3 regions of the Gemmobacter fulvus genome follow, and region 3 is predicted to be linked to each of the others. Evidence: riboswitches for the same ligand, from Rfam matches in the RefSeq annotation. Region 3 holds a riboswitch; each other region holds the start of a gene.
The links. Region 3 has a riboswitch for cobalamin ahead of KM031_RS22170 (CbtB domain-containing protein). Riboswitches for the same ligand answer to the same signal wherever they lie in the genome.
Positions count from the first base shown of each region.

Region 1: another riboswitch for cobalamin. It lies ahead of nrdH (glutaredoxin-like protein NrdH); the one in region 3 lies ahead of KM031_RS22170 (CbtB domain-containing protein).
Region 2: another riboswitch for cobalamin. It lies ahead of KM031_RS19750 (aromatic ring-hydroxylating oxygenase subunit alpha); the one in region 3 lies ahead of KM031_RS22170 (CbtB domain-containing protein).

Region 1 is NZ_CP076361.1:1,951,981-1,956,705, reverse strand. Features, by position in the region: gene metH (methionine synthase) at 1-2,911, shown strand, start outside; cobalamin riboswitch at 2,962-3,158, shown strand; gene nrdH (glutaredoxin-like protein NrdH) at 3,267-3,488, shown strand; gene nrdI (class Ib ribonucleoside-diphosphate reductase assembly flavoprotein NrdI) at 3,504-3,920, shown strand; gene nrdE (class 1b ribonucleoside-diphosphate reductase subunit alpha) at 3,902-4,725, shown strand, end outside.
Region 2 is NZ_CP076363.1:269,988-274,712, forward strand. Features, by position in the region: gene KM031_RS19740 (CHASE2 domain-containing protein) at 1-780, shown strand, start outside; gene KM031_RS19745 (FAD-binding oxidoreductase) at 777-1,853, opposite strand; gene KM031_RS19750 (aromatic ring-hydroxylating oxygenase subunit alpha) at 1,858-3,096, opposite strand; cobalamin riboswitch at 3,213-3,404, opposite strand; gene KM031_RS19755 (hypothetical protein) at 3,497-3,973, opposite strand; gene KM031_RS19760 (UDP-2,3-diacylglucosamine diphosphatase) at 4,243-4,725, shown strand, end outside.
Region 3 is NZ_CP076366.1:85,263-89,987, forward strand. Features, by position in the region: gene KM031_RS22155 (heavy metal translocating P-type ATPase) at 1-1,235, shown strand, start outside; gene KM031_RS22160 (YqaA family protein) at 1,411-1,839, opposite strand; gene KM031_RS22165 (CbtA family protein) at 1,907-2,704, opposite strand; gene KM031_RS22170 (CbtB domain-containing protein) at 2,723-2,893, opposite strand; cobalamin riboswitch at 2,926-3,149, opposite strand; gene cueR (Cu(I)-responsive transcriptional regulator) at 3,162-3,650, opposite strand; gene KM031_RS22180 (heavy metal translocating P-type ATPase) at 3,663-4,725, opposite strand, start outside.

The sequences.
Region 1 (4,725 bases), on a different replicon from region 3:
CGCCTATCCCAATGCGGGCCTGCCCAATGAATTCGGCCAGTATGACGAAAGCCCGGAGTTCATGGCCGCCCAGATTGCGGAGTTTGCCCGCGACGGGCTGGTGAATATCGTGGGGGGCTGCTGCGGCTCGACCCCCGACCATATTCGCGCGATTGCCGAGGCCGTGGCCAAATATCCGCCCCGCGCCGTGCCGACGCATACGCCGCTGATGCGCCTGTCCGGGCTGGAGCCGTTCACCCTGACCAAGGATATTCCCTTTGTGAACGTGGGCGAGAGGACCAATGTCACCGGCTCGGCCAAGTTCCGCAAGCTGATCACCAACCGCGATTATGCGGCGGCGCTGGAGGTAGCGCGCGAGCAGGTCGAGGCGGGCGCGCAGATCATCGACGTGAACATGGACGAGGGCCTGATCGACAGCAAACAGGCGATGATCGAGTTTCTGAACCTGATCGCCGCCGAACCCGATATTGCCCGCGTGCCGGTGATGATCGACAGTTCCAAATGGGAGGTGATCGAGGCCGGGCTGCAATGTGTGCAGGGCAAGCCCATCGTCAATTCGATCAGCATGAAAGAGGGCGAAGCCGCCTTCCTGCATCAGGCCCGGCTGTGCCGCGCCTATGGGGCCGCCGTGGTGGTGATGGCGTTTGACGAGGCGGGGCAGGCCGATACCGAAGACCGCAAGGTCGAGATCTGCAGCCGCGCCTACCGTCTTCTGACCGAGCAGGTGGGCTTCCCGCCCGAGGACATCATCTTTGACCCCAATGTGTTCGCCATTGCGACCGGGATCGAGGAACACAACAACTACGGCCTCGATTTCATCAATGCCACCCGGCGGATCATCGAGACTTTGCCGCATGTGCATGTCTCGGGCGGGGTTTCCAACCTGTCGTTCAGTTTCCGGGGCAATGAACCCGTGCGCGAGGCGATGCACGCCGTGTTCCTCTATCACGCCATTCAGGCGGGCATGGATATGGGCATCGTCAATGCCGGGCAGCTTGCCGTCTATGACAGTATCGACCCCGATCTGCGCGAGGCCTGCGAGGATGTGGTGCAGAACCGCACGCCCGAAGCAACCGAACGCATGCTGGAGATTGCCGAGCGGTTCAAAAGCACCGGTGCCCGCGAAGCGCGCGAACGCGATCTGGCCTGGCGCGACTGGTCGGTGGAAAAGCGGCTGGAACATGCGCTGGTCAATGGCATCACCGAATTCATCGACGCCGATACCGAAGAGGCGCGCCAGCAGGCCGAACGCCCGCTGCATGTGATCGAAGGCCCGCTGATGGCGGGCATGAATGTGGTGGGCGACCTGTTCGGCGCGGGCAAGATGTTCCTGCCGCAGGTCGTCAAATCCGCGCGCGTGATGAAACAGGCGGTTGCCCTGCTGCTGCCCTATATGGAAGAGGAAAAGCGCCTGTCCGGCGGCACCGGCCGCGAAAGCGCGGGCAAGGTTCTGATGGCCACGGTCAAGGGCGATGTGCATGACATCGGCAAGAACATTGTCGGGGTCGTTCTGGCCTGCAACAATTACGAGATCATTGATCTGGGCGTGATGGTGCCTGCGGCAAAGATCCTTGAGGTGGCGCGCAGTGAACAGGTGGACATCATCGGTCTGTCGGGGCTTATCACGCCCTCGCTGGACGAAATGGTGCATGTCGCCGCCGAGATGGAGCGCGAAGGCTTTGACATTCCGCTGCTGATCGGGGGTGCCACCACCTCGCGCGTCCATACGGCGGTGAAGATCCACCCGAAATATGATCGGGGGCAGACCGTCTATGTGACCGATGCCAGCCGTGCCGTGGGGGTTGTGTCGGCGCTGCTGTCGCCCGATCAGAAGACAGGATACGTGGAAACCACCCGCGCGGAATACGAGAAGGTGGCCGAAAACCACGCCCGCGCCGAACTGGCCAAAAAGCGGTTGCCGCTGGCCGATGCGCGGGCAAATGCGCTGAAGATCGACTGGCAGGGCTACGCGGTGCCCCGGCCCGGCTTTCTGGGCACCAAGGTGTTCGAGGACTGGGATCTGGCCGAGCTGGCGCGCTATATCGACTGGACGCCGTTCTTCCAGACATGGGAGCTGAAAGGCGTCTATCCGCGGATTCTGGACGATGAAAAGCAGGGGGCAGCAGCCCGCGCGCTGTTTGCCGATGCGCAGGCCATGCTGGCGCAGATCATCGCCGAGAAATGGTTCCGCCCCCGCGCCGTCGTCGGCTTCTGGCCTGCCAATGCGGTGGGGGATGACATCCGGCTGTTCCGCGATGACAGCCGCAGCGCCGATCTGGCCACCCTGCACACGCTGCGCCAACAGGTCAGCAAACGCGATGATCGCCCCAATGTGGCACTGGCCGATTTCGTGGCCCCGGTCGGCACCGCCGATTACGTCGGCGGCTTTGTGGTGACGGCAGGCATCGAAGAAGTTGCCATCGCAGAGCGGTTCGAACGGGCAAATGACGATTTCAACGCCATCCTCGTCAAGGCGCTGGCCGACCGTTTCGCCGAGGCCTTTGCGGAACGCATGCACGAGATGGTCCGGCGCGAGCTGTGGGGCTATGCGCCCGACGAGAGCTTTGCCCCGGAAGCCCTGATCGGCGAGCCCTATCGTGGCATCCGCCCGGCCCCCGGCTATCCGGCCCAGCCGGATCACACCGAAAAGACCACGCTGTTCCGCCTGCTGGATGCCGAGGCGGCAACCGGCGTGCGGCTGACCGAAAGCATGGCGATGTGGCCCGGCTCGTCCGTGTCCGGCCTCTATATCGGCCATCCCGAGGCCTATTATTTTGGCGTGGCCAAGGTGGAACTCGATCAGGTGCTGGATTACGCCGCCCGCAAAGACATGCCGGTCGAGGTGGTGGAACGCTGGCTGGGGCCGATTCTGAACTATGTGCCCCGCCCCATTCTGGCCGCCGCCGAATAGAATCGGCCCAAGCACACTATCTATATATTGACACCATCCACCCCTTAGCCGCTATATGCAGATGTTCAGGTGCCCCTGACTCGCCATGGCGACAAGGGGGTGAAAAGGGAAGCCGGTGATAGTCCGGCGCTGCCCCCGCAACTGTAAGCGGTGTGCCTGCCCCATATGCCACTGATCTGCGGATCGGGAAGGCGGGGCAAGGCCCTACGCCGCAAGCCAGGAGACCTGCCTGAACGCAGAAACGATCTCGGGCGGTGGGCCCGGTGGCGTGGAACGGGTGCGGCACAGATCCTCTGTGGCTTGGCCCGTTGCAGCCCCCTGTCCGCCGTTCGCAAACAGGCAAAGGAACAGGGCAATGACCATCACCGTCTATTCCAAACCGGCATGCGTGCAATGCGTGGCAACCTATCGCGCCTTGGACAAGCTGGGCGTCGATTACACCGTGATCGACCTTTCCGAAGACGCCGAGGCGCTGGCCCGGATCACCGCGCTTGGTTATCGGCAGGTGCCGGTGGTCGAGGCGCGCGGCGATCATTGGGCGGGCTTCCGCCCCGACAAGATCAACGCCCTCTGCTGATCGGCGGGCCGGATCATGGCGCGGCTTGTCTATTTTTCATCCGGCTCTGGCAATACCGCGCGGCTGGTCGCCCGGCTGGGGCTGGACGCGCTGCGCATCCCCATCGACGCGACGGCCCCCCTGCCGCAGCCACAGACCCCCTATGTGCTGATCTGCCCGACCTATTCCGATGGCACAGGCCGGGGGGCGGTGCCCCGACAGGTGATCCGCTTTCTGAACGATCCCGATCTGTGCGGCGGGCTGCGCGGGGTGATCGGCGCGGGCAACCGCAACTTCGGCCGCTTCTACGCCCATGCCGCCACTGTCATCGCGCAGAAATGCGCGGTGCCCTGCCTGTATCGTTTTGAACTGGCCGGAACCGACACCGACATCGCCCACATCCGCGCGGGCCTGCACAATTTCTGGAGAGACCAATGCTTGACCGTGCCATGATGCCGCCCGCGACGCTGGATTATCACGCCCTGAATGCCACGCTGAACCTTTATGACGCGGAGGGCCGCATCCAGTTTGACGCCGACAAGATGGCGGCCCGGCAGTATTTCCTGCAACACGTCAATCAGAATACCGTCTTTTTTCATAGCCTTGACGAAAAGCTCGGCTACCTCGTGCGCGAAGGTTATTACGAAGCGCCGGTGCTGGAGGCCTATTCCACCGCCTTTCTGCGCCAGATCTTCGATGCGGCCTATGCACGGAAGTTCCGCTTTCCCAGCTTTCTGGGCGCGCTGAAATACTACACGTCCTACACGCTCAAGACCCGCGACGGGCAGCGCTATCTGGAGCGGTTCGAGGATCGGGTGGTGATGGTCGCGCTGACGCTGGCGCAGGGGGACGAGGGCCTGGCCCTGCGCTTCATGGAAGAAATGATCGCGGGCCGCTTTCAACCGGCAACGCCCACCTTCCTGAATGCCGGAAAGGCCCAACGGGGCGAGTTGATCTCGTGTTTCCTGCTGCGCATCGAAGACAATATGGAAAGCATCGGGCGGTCCATCAATTCGGCCCTACAACTGTCCAAGCGGGGCGGCGGCGTGGCGCTGATGCTGACCAACCTGCGCGAGGCGGGCGCGCCGATCAAAGGGATCGAAAACCAGTCCTCGGGTGTGATCCCGGTGATGAAGCTGCTGGAAGACAGCTTTTCCTATGCCAACCAGCTTGGCGCGCGGCAGGGGGCGGGCGCGGTCTATCTGAACGCGCATCACCCGGACATTCTGAAGTTTCTGGATACCAAACGCGAAAATGC
Region 2 (4,725 bases), on a different replicon from region 3:
GCAGGGATGGCGGCGGTGGTGCTCTGGGGGGCTGTCGGCGCCATCGCTTACATATCGGGTGGCTGGTTGCTCGATCCGCTGGGCCCGGCGCTGGCCACAGCCGCGGTGCTGCTGCTGGCGCTGCTGGGCAAGGCGGTGACGGCGGCGCGGGCAGAACGCGCCTTGCGCCTGCGCATGGGGCAGGTCTTGCCGCCCGCCTTGGTTAGCCGCATTGCGGCACAGCCCGCCCTGATGCGGCTGGAAGGCGAAGCGCGCGAGGTGACGGCGCTGTTCACCGATATCGAGGGCTTCAGCCTTGCCACCCGGGCGCTGGGGCCGCGTGATCTGGTGGCGGCGCTCGATGCCTATTTTACCCTCACCTGTGCCATCGTGCTGAAACATGGCGGCATGGTCGACAAGCTGGTGGGGGATTCGATCCATGCGCTGTTCAACGCGCCGCTGGATCAGCCGGACCATGCAGAGGCGGCGCTGGCCTGCGCGGCAGAGCTGATCACCGCGACCGAGGCGTTCCGGGCAGGGCAGGGGGGCTTTGGCCGCACAAGGATCGGTATTGAAACCGGGCAGGCGGTGCTGGGCGATGTAGGGTTTGGCGGCAAGATTGATTACACCGCGCATGGCGATGCGGTGAACCTTGCGGCGCGGCTGCAAGACGCGAACAAAAGCTTCGGCACCCAGATCTGCATCGGGCCGGGCACGGCGGCGCGTGTTGGCAATCTCCGCCCCTTGGGCGAGACGGAGATCCGGTCTTTCGGGCGGCTGGCGTTATTTACGCTGCCTTAAACCTCGACGGCGATCTGCCCCATCGGATGCGAACAGCAGGCGAGGATATAACCTTCGGCAATGTCATCATCCGAAATGCCGCCATTGTGCACCATATGCACCTCGCCTGCGGTTTTCTTCACCTTGCAGGTGCCGCACAGGCCAAAGGTGCAGCCCGAAGGAATGTTGAGGCCGGACCGTTTCGCCACCGCCAGCACGGTATCGGTTTCGCCGCAGGCCACAGTCAGCCCCGAGGCGCTGAAGGTGATCTCGGCCTTGGCACCTTCTTCGGGCGACACATCGTTGATCACCGGGGCCTCGGCCTCGGTCGACACCGGCGCGCCAAAGCTTTCCTGATGGTAATGCGCCATGTCGAAGCCGATGGAGGTCAGCATTTCGCGCACCCCCTGCATGAACGGCTCCGGCCCGCAGCAGAACACCTCGCGGTCCAGATAATCGGGGGCCATCAGCCCCAGCATGATCTGGCTCAGACGGCCCTTGTAGCCGGGCCAGGCGCGGAAGGCATCGGTCTCTTCCACGGTAAAGCGCAGCTGCAATCCGGGCACGCGGTTGGCAAACTGTTCCAGCCGTTCCCGAAAGATGATTTCCGACGGGCGTTTGGCGGCATGCACGAACACGATGTCGGGCATTTCGCCCGAATCCCAGGCCCAGGTCGTCATCGACATCATCGGCGTGATGCCCGATCCGGCCGAGATGAACAGGTATTTTTTCGCCGGGGCGCGGTGAAAGCTGAAAATCCCGGCAGGGCCAAAGGCCTTGATCTTCATGCCGGGTTTCAGGTTGTCCAGCATCCAGCGCGTGCCGATCGAAGTGACCTGCGCCTTGACGGTGATCGAGATCGACAGCGGGCGCGAGGGCGACGATGAGATCGTATAGGTGCGCTGCACATTGCCGCCGGGCACAGGAATGTCGAGCGTGATGAACTGCCCCGGCTGATAGTCGAACCACGCGCCCGAGGGCGCGCGGAAGGTGAAGGTGGCGGTATCATCGGTCTCCGGCACCACCATGGCACATTCCAGCAGCTCGCTGTCATTCCATGGCGCGGCAGACCAGTTCATGCGGTTCTTGCCCATGCGCTTACTCCGCCGCCAAGGCGGGCTTGGGGGCCAGCCGTTTGCTCATCACGTTGCAATACCAGTCGACGAACTGGATCACGCCCTCTTCCTGAATGGTGGAATAGGGGCCGGGCTCATAGGCGGGCGACAGGATGCCTTTCTGGTTTTCTTCCACCACCTGACGGTCCTCGTCATTGGTGTTCAGCCAGACGCGGGTCAGCGTTTCCAGATCATAATCCACGCCTTCCACCGCATCCTTGTGCACCAGCCATTTGGTGGTGACCTCGGTTTCGGTGGGCGAAATCGGCAGGATGCGGAACACGATGGCATGATCACCAAGGAAATGGTTCCAAGTGTTGGGATAATGGAAGAACAGCAGGCTGCCCGCATCATTGAATGGCATTGCACCCATGCGTTTGGCCACGGCGGCCTTGGTCGACATGGTATAGCTTTCGGCGTTGTTCAGCAGCGGGATCCGGGCCAGACGCCATTGCATGTCGGGGTGGTTCACAAAGCGCGACGGCAGACCGGCCGCTTCGCAGCGTTTCCAGTGATCCAGAATGTCGGGGCTGGCGGAATCCGGGCCTTCCATCGCCGTCATGCGCGGATTGTCGGAATAGGTGCGGCACAGCGAGGGGTGCGAACCGCCACAATGGTAGCATTCGCGGTTGTTCTCGATTACCAGCTTCCAGTTGCCGTTTTCCACGATGGTCGACGAAAACGCGACCTTGGCATCCTTCAGCCCCGAGGGGGCGAGATAGGACATCAGCTTGGGCGCCAGATCGCTGATCGGCGGCGGCACTTCGGCCAGACAAATGAACACCATGCCGCCCAGATCGACGCAATGCACCTTTTTCAGCCCATGCGCGGCGGGATCAAACCCTTCCTGCATGTCACGCGCATAAAGCAGCTTGCCGTCCAGATCATAGGTCCACTGGTGATAGGGGCAGACAAGCTTCGGCGTGGAGCCGGTTTCCTTGGCGCAGAGCCGCTGGCCGCGATGGCGGCACACGTTGTGAAAGGCGCGGATCATGCCATCATTGCCGCGCGTGATGACCAGCGGATAGGCCCCCACTTGCAGCGTGGCAAAGGCCCCCGCCTTGGGCAACTCGCACGAAGGCACGGCAAACAGCCATTCCCGATAGAACACATTCTCAAGGTCCAGGGCATAGACGCCCGGATCACAATAGAGGGCTTGCTCCAACGCATAGTCGGGGCGACGCGCAGCAAGGCGCGAGAGGGTCTCGGATTGGCTCAGCATTTGGCACCTCGCTAGGCCCTGCGCCTCCCCGCGCCGGACCGGATCATTCAGTTGCGAGGGGTTGGTGCGGTGCGTCCTGCCTCCTCGCAGGGCCAGCACAGCAAACCCGCCCCCGGCGGTTACGTTCCTGCAAGGCTGGTTTCCGGGCTGGGGGAGCGGGCTTTCCACCCACGCGCGACGCCTTCCCAAGGGACCCCTCAGTGGCTTTCGTCGCGCTCTCCCGTTACCGTTGCGGGGGCAGCGCCGGCTTTGCACCGGCTTCCCAATTCTCCGCTGTTTCCAGCGGCACCTTGCCAGCCAGAACTATCCTGAAAGCGACGGGCACCATGTGCGGATTGCGACATTGCGGCATCCAAAACCGGACAGCGATGCAGATGCCGGGGCGGCGGAATTTGCCGGGTCAGGCGCGGGCAGGCGGTGCGAGCCGTGCCAACTCTGCCGCAGCGTCAATCAGCGGCCCCACCGGGCGGGAATCACACAGCATCACCGCATGGGCGATGGCCTGTCCGGGCTGCGCGCGGCGGGTGTGATGCAGCACATGCAACAGCAGCTGTTCGGGCTTGGTCAGCACGGCGGCGCAGCCTGCGCAGAACGGGTTGGAATAGCGGAACCCGTCCGACCGCGAAATCGCCATGACATGCACCATCTGCACGACGGCGGCGCAGATCCTGTCGCCCTGGATCGGGCCGAACTGCACCCGCGCGGCATCTTGCGGCTCCATCACCAGGGGCGGCAGGTTCTGCGCCATCTGGGCGAAGACAAGCCGCATCACATCCAGGCATTGCCGTTCGAACAGATCAAAGACGGCATCGCTCAGCAGCGATTCGCTGGGGCCGGGTGTGCCGCAGCGGCGGGTCTGGCGGGTGGAATATGTCATGTCTGGCCTCGCGCAAAGGGCACCGCGCCGCAGCCGAGGGAGGGGGCGCGCGGTGCCGAGTGTATGAATCTGCCTCGGTCCTTCGGCTTCTGTGGCCGCCTGTCGACACTGGGTGATAATTTCTTACTAAAACAGTATGGAATGTCAAGTGCCGGAATACACGACCCGTTGCCGGGCGTCAGTTTCGCGGCATTGCAGCATCACAGTCACAAAACCGTGGCATGGCGATGCGACACAGGGTCGACCGCAGCCTTCTGTGAGCTTTGCCCATGCCCCGTCCCGCAGCCCCCCGGCATCACCGCAGCCTGTTTCTGTCTGACCTGCATCTGGGGGCGCTTGGCTGCCGCGCCGATCTGATCCGCGACTTTCTGGAAGCGAACAGTGCCGATACCATCTATCTGGTGGGCGACATCCTCGACATCTGGCATCCGCTGACGCTGACCTGGGGCCCGGCGCAGGACCGCATCATCGCCCTGTTGCGCCAGCGCGCGGCTGAAGGGGCGCGGCTGGTCTATCTGATCGGCAATCACGATGCGCCGCTGCGCGGGCCGCAGACGGCCCCGGCGGCGCAGGATCTGCCCGCCGAACTGGCCGAGGCGGTGACGCATCTTGCCGCCGATGGGCGACGTTATCTGGTGCTGCATGGCGATATCTGTGACGCGCGACTGTTGCGCTGGCACATCTGCACCCGTATCGGCAGCCGCATCGACGGGCTGCTGCGCGCGGCGGATCGCGGGCTGCGCCGGGTGCGG
Region 3 (4,725 bases):
GGTCGCGTGCACCAATCCAAGGGCTGGCGGATCGGGTGTCCGCAATCTTCGTTCCGACCGTAGTTGGGATCGCATTACTGGCCTTTGCGGCCTGGATGATCTTTGGCCCCGAGCCAGCCCTGGTCTTTGCCATCGCGTCGGCGGTGTCGGTGCTGATCATTGCCTGCCCCTGCGCGTTGGGTCTTGCCACGCCAATCTCGATTACGACGGCGGCTGGACGCGGCGCTCAGGCGGGTGTGCTGATCAAAGACGCTGAGGCGCTGGAGCGGATGGCGGGAGTCGATACGCTGATAGTCGACAAGACGGGCACGTTGACTATGGGCAAGCCCAAGCTCACCAATACGGTGACGCTTGGGGACGTGGCAGTCAAAGACCTGTTGTCCCTTGCTGCGGCGCTGGAACGTGGGTCGGAACATCCGCTTGCCGAAGCCATTGTTGAGGGGGCTGACGCGCAGGGCGCGTCCCGGCAAGAGGCTACTGGATTCGAGGCGGTCACTGGCAAGGGTGTGCGTGGCAAGGTCAATGGTCGCGCGGTTGCGCTTGGCAACGCAGCCATGATGCAGGAAATGGGCTTGGACACTGCGCGCGCGGAGACGCAGGCGGACACTTTGCGCGCCGAAGGCAAGACCGCGATGTTCATTGCTGTCGACGGTGTGCTCGCAGGCATCGTCGCTGTCGCAGATCCGATCAAGGCGTCGACCGCACAGGCGATCAAGGAACTGCATGCCCAAGGGCTGCGCGTTATCATGGCGACCGGCGACAACGAACGCACCGCACAAGCTGTAGCGGGCAAGCTCGGCATAGATGAGGTGCGCGCGGGAGTGTTGCCCGAGGCCAAGAAAGATCTGATCGACCAGTTGCGCCGTGAAGGTCACAAGATCGCCATGGCCGGCGACGGCGTGAATGACGCGCCTGCGCTGGCGGCAGCGGATGTCGGCATCGCCATGGGTACCGGGGCTGACGTCGCGATGGAAAGCGCGGGCATCACGCTTTTGGGTGGCGACCTGATGGGCATTGTCCGAGCGCGCAAGTTGGCACGCGCAACCTTGCGCAATATTAAGCAGAACCTGTTCTTTGCCTTTGCCTACAACGCACTTGGCGTACCGATCGCAGCCGGGCTCCTTTATCCGATAACCGGCCTTCTTCTGTCGCCGATGATCGCGGCGGCGGCGATGAGCCTGTCCTCGGTCTCAGTCATCACCAACGCATTGCGTCTGCGCAGGGTTGATCTCTGAGGGGCAAGTCTTAGCTGGAAAACCGTACACTTGGGAAAGGTCTGCGAGACCGAGCGTCAAGCCGAGCCGGACAGGGTTTCGAAAAGAACCTGATGCCCGGAACCGCACTGACGGCCTTTGATTGCGCCAGTATCCCAGTTAAGAGAACCTGCCCTTTGGGAACTATCCGTGACGATCAGACGACCGAAAGCGTCACGAACGCAAGAGCAGCGTAGCGACTGAACTTCGCAAGTGTGACGATCAGTATAAACCGCCAGAGCGGTTCCCGCATCATGCCTGCGGCAAGCGTCAGAGGGTCACCGATGATCGGCAGCCACGACCCGAACAGGCTTACCCACCCCCAACGGCCATACCAGCCCTGGGCCTGAACAATTTGCCTTGCCGAAAACGGGAAACGTCGATGGTCGGAGAAGCGCATCAGAAACCGTCCGATGGTCCAGTTGACCGCCGCACCAAGGACGTTGCCCGCCGTTGCGACCAATAGAAGCAACCAAACGGGCTGTGTCCCGGCGAGAAGCAGTGCAACAAGCACGGCCTCGGACTGTGCCGGGATCAACGTGGCGGCGATAAACGCTGCGAAGAAAAGACCCGTCAGAGCAAGCATCAGTTCAGGTCGCCGTTGGCCGGCAGCGTTGCGGGCGGCCCGGCTGAGGACGTTGTTCGCACAAAGGTCACGTTCTTCCCGGGCGATCAAGGTCAGGTCTCGCTGTGTCGGCATGCCGACCGGGCAAATTCTTGCGAACCGCTGACAAACCAGACATCCGGGCCAAAGTCATGCCGAGCACGATCCAGCCAACAAGATTGGTACCGATTACGCGGGCGGAAAACAGCGCCGAAAGTTCTGGTGGCACGACTGCGGCAAGGTTCTCGTCAATAGTTGGTGCTCCTACGACATGAGGCAACAGTCCGATGACCAAAGCGGCAAGAAGCGCTGGCGGCTTGTGCCACAGAACGATCAAGCCCGCGCCTGCGCACGTGGCGATGGCAGTCGAAATCCACCAGACCTGACGTGCTTCAAGGTCAGCCGCCGGCATGCCGGGAAGTTCCGGAGGTAGGCCAAGTGCAGGTGCAAGGCAAAAGGCCGCAAACCCGATCAGCGCAATGCCAGGCCATGATACGTGCTGCGTCCGGCCGACGGCCGGGAGGGCTGCAACTGCGGCAGAGGCCAGAAGGCCAAAGCCGCCCCATGTGAGGACCAAGAACAGCATGGTCTGCAAATTGCGCGACACGTCTAGGCTATTGCCTGCAACCATGTCTGGATGCGCGTTGCCGACAGTAGCAGGTTCTTCAGCAGCGATAACTGTCGTTTTTGATGGTGCTGCGTCAGTCACCTGCAGAACAAGCTCACCAGTCTCGTATCGTTCGGCCTGACCGATCAGGGGCTGGATCAGCCAGAACTGCAACACGGCCGTCACGAGGCCCGCGACTGCACCAGCAATCAGCCCGCTTGAAAGCAGGGTCTTGGTCATCGTCAATCTCCTGTCAGATCAGTGGCAGGGAAAGCCGGTGGCGTGCCGGGTGTCATGCGTCGAGGCGTGCAGGGTATCCGGTGACGAGAACCCGGCGACAAACAACAAAAATGTCCCCAGAAAGGCCGTGGTCAGGATCGGGCGCAGCATGCCCGCAGTTTGCGTGATCGCTTGAGTGGTCGTGGTCATGGCTATCTCCGCCCGTCACACCCGACGGGATGTTGTTACAGTGGCGTCCGGCCGGTCTCCTGGCTCGCGGGGTCACACGTCCCTTCGCCTTCCCGGGCAATTTGGCCCAGTGGCATAATGAATGGACGCTACCGCATACAGTCGCGGGGGCGGCTGGGGCTTCGGGTGCCGCAATTGGGTCCACCCTTCCCCATTCCCGATTGAGTTCGGGGGTTCTACACCCCATGAACGCCGAGCCTGCAGACCGTCACGCTTCTGTGGTGCAATGTCAATCCACGGGTTGATGTTGGCGTGGGCGCGCATCGGCCAGTCTTCCAGAACGAGACAGACCAGTCTTCTTCTCTATTTCAGCCCTACTTGCGGGGCTGGGGCCATTCCCGAGGTCAGCCAGAATTGGACAATCTGGCCGATGATCCCCGCAGCATTCATCGGCGAGTTGCTGCAAGGTTTCCATCATGGCCTGCATCTCGCTGATTTTCCGCTCCAGCCCGGTTATCTGCTCCTGTGCCAGACGCTTCACGTCGCTACTCTGGCGGGATCGGTCTCGCCAGAGCGCCAGCAGTTCCTCGATTTTCTCTACCGGAAAGCCAAGGTCGCGAGAGCGCCGGATGAAGCGCAGCATTTGCACTTCGGTATCAGAATAGACGCGGTAGCCCGAACCGGTGCGCCCTGCCGCAGGGATTAGGCCTGTAGACTCGTAGTAGCGGATCATCTTGGCAGATACGCCCGAGGCTTTTGCGGCTTCACCAATGTTCATGATCTGGCTCCTTCAGGCTTGATTAGGGGCAAAGCGGCGCAGACGCAGCGCGTTGCCAAGAACGAAGACCGACGACAGCGCCATCGCGCCGGCGGCAAAGATCGGCGACAGAAGAATTCCGTAAACCGGCCAAAGCGCCCCGGCGGCGACCGGGATCAGGGCGGCATTGTAAGCAAAGGCCCAGAACAGATTCTGCCGGATGTTGCGCATCGTGGCCTTCGAGAGCGCAATGGCGTCGGGCACTGCGGTAAGACGCCCCGACATCAACACCACATCGGCAGCCTCGATGGCGATATCTGTGCCTGTGCCAACTGCAAGCCCCACGTCCGCCTCAGCCAGAGCCGGAGCATCGTTGATCCCGTCGCCGACATAGGCCAATGTGCCAAGGGCCTTCAGCCGCTTGACGGCGGCGACCTTTCCGTCGGGCAGGACCTCGGCCACGACCTCGTCGATGCCCAACTGCCGTGCGATGGCCTGCGCCGTGCGGGCATTGTCGCCCGTGATCATCGCAACCTTCAGGCCAAGCACATGCAGGGCCTTGATCGCCTGGGGTGTCGTTGCCTTGACCGGGTCGGCAACGGCAAGGATCGCCGCCAATTTGCCCTCTATCGCGGCATAGAGAGGCGACTTGCCCTCATCCGCTAGCCGGACCGCGATATCGGCAAAGACCGCCACATCCAGACCGAGCTTTGCCATGTAACGGTCGGCCCCGATGTCGACCTGCGAGTCGCCGGCGCGCGCCAGGACACCATAGCCCGTGACGGCGGCGAATCCGGTCACTTCGGGCAGGGTCAGGTTCTCCTCCTTTGCTGCTGCCACGATAGCGCGGGCAATCGGGTGTTCTGATTTACCCTCGACCGCCGCGACGGCGGCCAGCACCTGGTTACGGTCAAAGCCGGGGGCAAGGTGAAGATCCGTTAGGCTGGGTTTGCCCATCGTCAGCGTGCCGGTCTTGTCAAAGGCCACCACCTTGACGTCTTGCAAGGCCTGCAACGCTTCACCCTTGCGGAACAGGATGCCCAGTTCCGCGCCGCGCCCGGTTCCGACCATGATCGATGTCGGCGTGGCCAGCCCC